DNA from 2 places in the Caulobacter sp. FW305-C-30-S16 genome. Region 2 is predicted to be linked to the other one. Evidence: predicted binding sites of a transcription regulator. Region 2 holds the regulator's gene; the other holds the start of a gene.
The links. The regulator HrcA, encoded in region 2, represses chaperone genes, less so after heat shock. The targets are predictions, from matches to a motif close to GTTAGCANTCNNNNNNNNNGANTGCTAAC.
Positions count from the first base shown of each region.

Region 1 (4,413 bases), 470 kb from region 2:
CCCATACCGCCGCCGGGCATGCCGCCGGCGCCGCCGCCCGAGGACTTCTTCGGGGCTTCGACGATGGCCGCTTCGGTGGTGATCAGCAGGCCGGCGACCGAAGCCGCGTCCTGCAGAGCCGTGCGGACAACCTTGGCGGGGTCGATGACGCCCATCTTCACCAGGTCGCCGTACTCTTCCGTCTGGGCGTTGAAGCCGAAGGCGGCGTCCTTGCTTTCCAGCACCTTGCCGACGACGATCGAGCCTTCAACGCCGGCGTTTTCGGCGATCTGACGGATCGGAGCCTGCAGGGCGCGGCGGACGATGGCGATGCCCGCGGTCTGGTCAGCGTTGTCGCCGATCATGCCTTCGAGGATCTTCGAGGCCTTCAGCAGCGCGATGCCGCCGCCGGGGACGATGCCTTCTTCCACGGCCGCGCGGGTCGCGTTGAGGGCGTCGTCGACGCGGTCCTTCTTTTCCTTCACTTCGACTTCCGTCACGCCGCCGACGCGAACGACCGCAACGCCGCCGGCCAGCTTGGCCAGACGTTCCTGCAGCTTTTCCTTGTCGTAGTCGGACGAGGTGTCTTCGATCTGGCGCTTGATCTGCGCGATGCGGGCTTCAATGCCGTCCTTGTCGCCAGCGCCGTCGACGATCGTGGTGTCGTCCTTGGTGATGGTGACCTTCTTGGCCTTGCCGAGCATCTCGAGGGTGACGTTCTCGAGCTTGATGCCGAGGTCTTCGCTGATCACCTGACCGCCGGTCAGGATGGCGAGGTCTTCCAGCATCGCCTTGCGGCGATCGCCGAAGCCCGGCGCCTTGACCGCCGCGACCCGCAGGCCGCCGCGCAGCTTGTTGACCACCAGCGTGGCCAGGGCTTCGCCTTCGATGTCCTCGGCGATGATCAGCAGGGGGCGGCCCGACTGAACCACGGCTTCCAGCACCGGCAGCAGGGGCTGCAGGCCCGAGAGCTTCTTTTCGAACAGCAGGATGAGCGGCTCTTCGAGCTGCACTTCCATCTTTTCGGCGTTGGTCACGAAGTAGGGCGACAGGTAGCCGCGGTCGAACTGCATGCCTTCGACGACGTCGAGTTCGGTCTCGGCGGTCTTGGCTTCTTCAACCGTGATGACGCCTTCGTTGCCGACCTTTTCCATGGCGCGGGCGATCATCTCGCCGACTTCGGCGTCGCCGTTGGCCGAGATGGTGCCGACCTGGGCGATTTCGCTGTTGGCCGAGACCTTCTTGGAGGTCGACTTGATCTCCTCGACGACCTTGATCACGGCCTTGTCGATGCCGCGCTTCAGATCCATCGGGTTCATGCCGGCCGCAACCGATTTCAGACCTTCGACCACGATGGCCTGGGCCAGAACGGTGGCGGTCGTCGTGCCGTCGCCGGCCTTGTCGTTGGTCTTGGAAGCGACTTCGCGGATCAGCTGGGCGCCGAGGTTCTCGAAGCGGTCAGCCAGTTCGATTTCCTTGGCGACCGAGACGCCGTCCTTGGTCGAGCGCGGGGCGCCGAAGGACTTTTCGATCACGACATTGCGGCCCTTGGGGCCGAGGGTCACCTTCACCGCGTTGGCGAGGATGTTGACGCCGCGCAGCATGCGGTCGCGCGCGTCGGAAGAGAAATAGACGTCTTTAGCGGCCATTTCGGAGCTCTCTTTCTTGGCATCCCTCGATCCGCTCACCCCGGCGAATGCCGGGGTCCAGATCGTAGAGGGACTAGGTTCAGGTCAAATTGCGCTGGTCAGCGGCTGTATCCGGGTCCCGGCTGTCGCCGGAGGGTCTTACTTCTCGACCACGCCCAGGACGTCGCTTTCCTTCATGATCAGCAGGTCTTCGCCGTCCACCTTCACTTCGGTGCCGGACCACTTGCCGAACAGGATGCGGTCGCCCGCCTTCACGTCGAGAGCGTGGACCTTGCCGGCGTCGTCGCGGGCGCCGGGTCCGACGGCGATCACTTCGCCTTCCTGCGGCTTTTCCTTGACCGTGTCGGGGATGATGATCCCGCCCTTGGTCTTCTGTTCTTCCTCGACACGCTTCACAAGGACGCGGTCGCCAAGAGGACGAAACTTCATCGGGTCGTCTCCGTATGCGAATTGCTTGTTTGAATGGTCTTCGCCGACCATCGGGGGGCCGCTGTTAGCAGTCTTGATCCCCGAGTGCCAACGACGGTGGGCAGTTAGGTGCGCGGACCTGTCGAGTCAAGGGAACGGCCGGCGATTGAGGCCCTCCCGACGGCCGATTTTAACCGATAAGGTCGGGGCCGCATGAGGAGCCCCCATGCATGATCCTGTCAGCGCGACGGTCAGCGACCTGACCGGGCCGCCTGGCCGTCACAGTCCGGAGCAGACCCTTGATTCCCTACGTCCTCGCCGTGTTCGCCTGCTGTCTGGCGGGAGGTCTGGGCGGCTATGTGCTGGCCCGCCCGCATGAGGCGCTGGCGAAGCGCGGCCTGGCCTCGCTGGAGGGAACGCCGGGCGCTCTCCCAGCGGCGCGAAGCTTCGGGGCGATGCTGCTGATGTCCCACGCGGGCGCCGCCGGGCTGCTCGGCTACTACCCGTCGGTCGGCGCCAGCATGGCCCTGGCTCTGTCGCTGCTGTGGGCGGGTTCAGCCATCGGCCGGCTGGCGTCCAGCGTGCTCGACGGCCAGGCCGACCCGGCGGGCATCCAGGGCCTGCTGCTGGATGTGCTGATGGGACTGACCCTGTCGCTGCCCTTCTGGGCCAGCCGCCAGCTGACCGCGGGGCCGGTGTTCAACGTTTGAAGGCGTCCACCCTCCCCCCAAGGAGGAGGCAAAGCCCACCCTTGACGACAGATCACTTTGCTTTTTAAAGTGCCTTATCGGAACAAGGAGACACCCCATGACACGAGTTGGATTGAGCCTGGCCACGCTGCTGATCGGCGCAGGTATGGCGACTGCGGCGGCGGCCGCGGATGTGACGGTGACGCTCACCGGCGTGCAGGCGCAGGGCGGCCAGATGCTGGTCTCGCTGCAGACGCGGGAGCAGTTCATGAAGCCGCAGGGCGCCAACGGCGCCACGGGCCCCGCCCAAGCGGGCGCCCAGGTGTTCACGGTCCAGGACGTCGCGCCCGGCGACTATGCCGTGATGGTCCTGCACGACGCCGACAACGACTGGTCCATGGACCGGCAGGCCAACGGCATGCCAGCCGAGGGCTGGGGCATGAGCGGCCAGGCGCCGACCAATCGCGCGCCGACGTTTGACGAAGTGAAGTTCACGGTTCCCGCCGACGGCGGCGCCGTGACCATCGCGCTGGTCTATCCGCAGTGACCGGGAGCCCGGCCATGACGCGTGCCGTCATCGCGGCCGTGGCCGGGCTTTCCCTGCTTGCGGTGACCGACCGGGTCGTCGCGGCGGATGAGGCCGACCTCCGGGTGAGGATTCGCCTTACCGCGAATTAAGCGGCAGCGAGCGTCGCCCTGTGTTTCCTTCCGCGAAACAAACCGCTGGAGGGCTGTCCATGCGCACGCCGATCATCGCCAGTTTCCTGCTTGCCCTTGCCCTGGCCGGGACCGCCCAGGCGCAGACCGCCCCCGCGTCGGTGAGGACGTTCCCGCACGCGCCGCTGCACATCTATCCGCTCGACAGCGCCCGCGGCGTCCAGAGCCTGCTCCTGCCGAACGCCGCCATCATCAATACAGGCGCCGCGCCGATCACCGTCGACAGCCTGCTGTTCGAGGTGATGCGCGGCGGCGATGTCATGGAAACCCGGACTCTGCACGCCGCCGATCTCGACCGCACGGCGAAGGGCGGCGCCGGCCTGCAGGCCTCCGGCATGATGGGCCAGCTCGGCTTCCTGTTCGGCGACGTCCTGGGCGAGCCCGCCTCGGCGCTGGCTTCCAGCCCGGCGCTGGCGCCCGGACAGGGCCTGCTGGTGACGAACCAGCTGTTCGCCTGGACCGGTTCGCGGGACGCCTTGCGCATCACGGCCCGCGCCGCCGACGGGACCCTGCTCGGCCAGTCGACGATCGCGATCGACAGCACGCCGCCGCAAGCCCGCTACATCTTCCCGCTGGCCGGCCGGCTCTACGTCCAGGCCGGGCCGACCCCGCACACCCATCACCGCTGGGCGCCCCCCGAAGCGTTCGCGTACGACATCGTCCGTCTGGCCGACGGAGGCGCGACCCACCGGGGCGATGGCGTGAAATTCACCGACTACGCCGTCTACGGCGCGAGTATTCGGGCCGCCGCGGACGGCGAGGTCGTCGCCGTGGTCTCCGACCAGATCGAGGATCCGGCGCAGTTCCGGCGGCCGGACGAGACAACCGAGGCCTACGCCGAACGCGTCCAGGCCTGGCAGGCCGAGGGCATGGCCAAGGGATCGGCGTTCCTCGCCGGCAACTACGTCGTGATCCGGCATCCGTGGGGGGAATTCAGCGTCTACGCCCACATGAAGCCGGGCTCTGCGCGG
Region 1 is NZ_JBYSYH010000001.1:930,961-935,373, reverse strand. Features, by position in the region: gene groL (chaperonin GroEL) at 1-1,628, opposite strand, end outside; gene groES (co-chaperone GroES) at 1,767-2,057, opposite strand; gene AC3WJT_RS04530 (DUF4345 family protein) at 2,336-2,746, shown strand; gene AC3WJT_RS04525 (DUF2141 domain-containing protein) at 2,844-3,272, shown strand; gene AC3WJT_RS04520 (M23 family metallopeptidase) at 3,463-4,413, shown strand, end outside.
Region 1: the regulator HrcA is predicted to act here: its motif matches at 2,121-2,149, upstream of groES (co-chaperone GroES).

Region 2 (4,413 bases):
CGATCTCGAACGACTCCCCGTCGTAGTCGACCTCGACCTCTTCGACCGCCTGGCCGGCTTCCATGTTGCGCACCGTCAGGGTGACCTTGCCGGACTCGATGGCCAGCTTCACCGAGCGGCTCTTTTCCGCCGAGATGGTCGCCACGCGGTCCACCGCCTGGGCGAACAGGGCGTTGTCGACGAGCATGACCTTCTGGTTGTCGCGCGGGATGACGCGCATGTAGTCCGGGAACGAGCCGTCGATGACCTTGGAGGTCAGGGCGGCCTGGCCGAACTCGAAGCGCACCTTCTGGGCGCTGACCTGGAAGTCGACCGTCTCGCCGGCGTCGTCGAGCAGGCGGCGGGCCTCGTTGATGGTCTTGCGCGGGATGATCACGCCAGGCTGGCCGGCCGCGCCCTCGGGGGCGGGCATCTCGGCCAGGGCCAGGCGGTGGCCGTCGGTGGCCACGCAGCGCAGCATCGGCTGGCCGTTCTCGACCACCGTGTGCACGTACAGGCCGTTCAGATAGTAGCGCGTCTCCTCGGTGGAGATGGCGAAGCGGGTCTTGTCGATCAGCCGGATCAGGTCGCCGGCGTCGACCGGGATGCGGGCCGACAGGCCGTCCGAGCTCATCACCGGGAAGTCGCCGGCCGGCAGGACAGGCAGGTTGAACTTCGAACGACCGGCGGCGACTTGCAGCCGGGGGTCATCGCCCGACAGGGTCAGGGACACGTCGGCGCCTTCCGGCAGTTTGCGGACGATCTCGTAGAGGGTGTGGGCGGGCGCGGTGATCTGGCCGGGCACATCGACCTGGGCCGCGCCGCCGTCGATGATCTCCATGTCCAGGTCGGTCGCGGAGAAGCCGACCCGCTCGCGCTCGGCGGTCAGCAGCACGTTCGACAGGATCGGGATGGTGTTGCGCCGCTCGACGACGCTCTGCACGTGGCCCAGGGCCTTCAGCAGCGCCGCCCGCTCGATCGTAAGCTTCATGTCTCGTCCGAATCCGGAATGGGCAGGCGAATCGTCGAGGCCCCCGCCGCTTCGCCTGTCAGGGGACTTGCGACATTAGCGGAAAAGGCGCGCCAAGGAAGGGGGTCGGGGAACCAATCCTCTCCGCGAAGCGGGGAGGGGGACCGCTCGAAGAGCGGTGGAGGGGCAGCGCGAAAGCAAGCGGTCCCATCCCGAAATCAGGTCCTTCCGGTCAGCCCGGCGCAGCCCCTCCACCAGCCTCCGGCTGGTCCCCCTCCCCGCTTCGCGGAGAGGATTTCAGGGTCACGCCTTCGTATCCACCGAGCCGCCGGCATCGGCGCCGTCGGCGTCGGCATAGGGGTTGGCGGCCGGGGCCGCGCCGGCGTCCGCCGCGCCCGTCTTCGAAGCGACCACGACCATCGCCGGGCGCACGATCCGGCCGTGCAGTTCGTAGCCGGCCTGCAGGGTCTTGATGATCGCGCCGGGGGCGACGCCCTCGCCGGGCTGTTCCATCATCGCCTGGTGCTGGTGGGGATCGAACTTGCCGCCGCGCTCGGGGGCCAGCTTTTTCAGGCCGTTGCGCTCGAACGCCGAGGCCAGTTCCTTCTCGGTCATCTCGACGCCGACGACGAAGTTCTTGACCACCTGGTCGTTGAAGTCGCGCGGCGCGTGGGTCGTGGCGGCCGACAGGTGGTCGGCGACCGCGAACAGGTCGCGGGCGAACTTCTGGATCGCGTAGGCGCGCGTGTCGTTGGCCTCGCGCTCGGCGCGGCGGCGGACGTTGTCGGCCTCGGCGGCGTAGCGGAGGATCTGGTCCTTCAGGGCCGCGATCTCGACCTTCATCGCCTCGACGTCGGCTTCGGCGGCTTCCTCGGCGGTTTCGATCTCGGGATCGTGGCCGTTGGCGGCGGTTTCGTCAGTCATACTCGTCTATCCGTCCAGCATTCGGCCCAGGACCCGCGCGGTGTAGTCCACCAGCGGGATGATCCGGGCATAGTTGAGGCGGGCCGGACCGATCACGCCGATCGCGCCCAGCACCTTCTGTCGGCCCGTCATATAGGGCGCCGCGATCACGGCGGAACCCGAAAGCGAGAAAAGTCGCGTTTCGGCGCCGATGAAAATCCGCACGCCCTGGGCGTCACGGACCCCGTCGAGCAGGCCGATCAGCTGTTCCTTCTGCTCCAGATCGTCGAACAGCCGCTGGACCTTGGCCAGGTCGCCGGCCGCCGACGGGTCGTTCAGCAGGTTGGCCCGGCCGCGGACGATCAGCGCCCGGTCGGCGCCCTCGCCGCCGCTCCAGGCCGCCAGACCATCCTCGACCAGCCGGGCGGCGGTCTGGTCCAGCTCGGTGCGGGCGCGGTCGAGTTCGTTGCGGATCTCGGCCTGGGCCTGGATCAGCGTCCGCCCCTTGAGCCGCGAGGCGAGGAAGTTGGAGGCTTCCTGCAGGGCCGAGGGCGTCAGACCGGGCGACAGCCGCATCAGCCGGTTCTCGACCTGGCCGTCCTCGAACACCATGACCGCCAGGGCGCGGTCGGCGTCGAGCGCGACGAACTCGACATGCTTGACGCCGGCGTCCCGCGAGGGGCTGACCACCATCCCCGCCCCGCCGGCCAGGCCCGACAGGATCGAGCTGGCCTCGTTCAGGGCGTCTTCGAAGTTGCGGCCGTGGGCCGACAGGCGGGCGTCGATCTCGCGCCGCTCGGCCTCGCCGACGTCGCCGACCTCCAGCAGGCCGTCGACGAACAGCCGCAGCCCGGCGTGCGTCGGCATCCGCCCGGCGCTGGTGTGCGGCGAGTCGAGCAGGCCCAGCCCCGCCAGGTCCTGCATGGTGTTGCGGATCGAGGCCGGCGACAACTGGACGCCGCCTTTCGACAGGGTGCGCGAGCCGACCGGGTCGCCGGTCTCCAGATAGCTCTCCACGATCCGCCGGAAGATGTCACGGGCGCGGTCATCCAGATCGGTCAGGCTGGCGGTGCGGGAGGGGCCGCTGGTGAAGATCGGGGTCATGGGTCCTGCTGCAGGCCGGTGGACGACCTGTCGGCCAATAGGATAAGCGGCGCCTGCCCGCGCGCAACCCGTGCGCCGATCCTGGGAACAATACCATGCGACCTTCCGAGCGCGCGCCCGACCAGATGCGCACCGTGACCCTCGAGACCGGCGTCAACCGCTATGCCGAGGGCTCCTGCCTGGTGACCTTCGGGCACACCAAGGTGCTGGTGACCGCCAGCGTCGACGAGGGCGTTCCCGGCTGGATGCGCGGCAAGGGCGCCGGCTGGGTCACGGCCGAGTACGGCATGTTGCCCCGGGCCACCCACACCCGCGGCCGCCGGGAGGCCGCCCAGGGCAAGCAGTCGGGACGCACCCAGGAGATCCAGCGGCTGATCGGCCGGTCCCTGCGCGCCGTGGTCGACATGAAGGCGCTCGGCGAGCGGCAGATCCAGATCGACTGCGACGTGGTCCAGGCCGACGGCGGCACCCGCACCGCGGCGATCACCGGCGCCTGGGTCGCGCTGCGGCTGGCGACCCGCTACCTGCTGGAAGAGGGGGTCATCAAGACGGACCCGATCCTCGACCAGGTCGCGGCGGTGTCCTGCGGTGTGCACCAGAACCTCGCCGTGCTCGATCTCGACTACGAGGAGGACTCTTCGGCCGAGGCCGACTCCAACTTCGTCCTGACCGGCAATGGCGACATCGTCGAGATCCAGGCGACCGGCGAAAAGCGCGGCTTCACCCGCGCCGAGTTCGAGGCGCTGTTCGGCCTGGCTGAAAAGGGCATCGGCGAGCTGTTCGCGCTGCAGAAGGCCGCGGTCGGGGGTTAGTCGCCCGGGGACATGTACCGGAGGTACGTGTCCCCTAAACCCGCTGCACCTCGATTGGGGGACACGTACCTGCGGTACATGTCCCCGCTAAGCCCCGCCGTAGGCATCCTCGTCGTCCTCCAGCTCCATGCCGGGGCCGGGCTCGAAGATGACGATGTCGCCGGGCTGGCACTGCAGCTCCCGGCACAGGGCGTCGAGGGTTGAGAAGCGCAGGGCGCGGGCCTTGCCGGTTTTCAGGATCGACAGATTGGCGATGGTCACGCCGACGCGGTCGGCCAGCTCGGTCAGCGACATCCGTCGCTCCTGCAGCATGCGGTCGAGAGTGCAGCGAATGGCCATGATGCGCGCCTGATCCCTAGATCGTCAGTTCGGCTTCGTTGCGCAGGCGGGCGCCTTCACGAAACACTTCGGCCAGAACGAAGATCACCAGCACGGCGAACCAGGTCGTCAGATTGAGCGTGCCTTCGACCGTCCTGACCTGGCCCGGCATCATCAGCGCCAGTACGCCGGCCAGGACGAAGCGGCCGATCTCCAGCCCGCCGAAGATCAGGCCGACGAGGCGCAACCGGCGGACATTGTCCGGATGAAACGGGTCGCCGGCGGTCAGGGTGACGAAGATGCGCCGCAGGATGTCGACGATCGCCA
Region 2 is NZ_JBYSYH010000001.1:463,901-468,313, forward strand. Features, by position in the region: gene dnaN (DNA polymerase III subunit beta) at 1-970, opposite strand, end outside; gene grpE (nucleotide exchange factor GrpE) at 1,253-1,873, opposite strand; gene hrcA (heat-inducible transcriptional repressor HrcA) at 1,880-2,956, opposite strand; gene rph (ribonuclease PH) at 3,052-3,768, shown strand; gene AC3WJT_RS02205 (helix-turn-helix domain-containing protein) at 3,856-4,107, opposite strand; gene AC3WJT_RS02210 (DUF2975 domain-containing protein) at 4,124-4,413, opposite strand, start outside.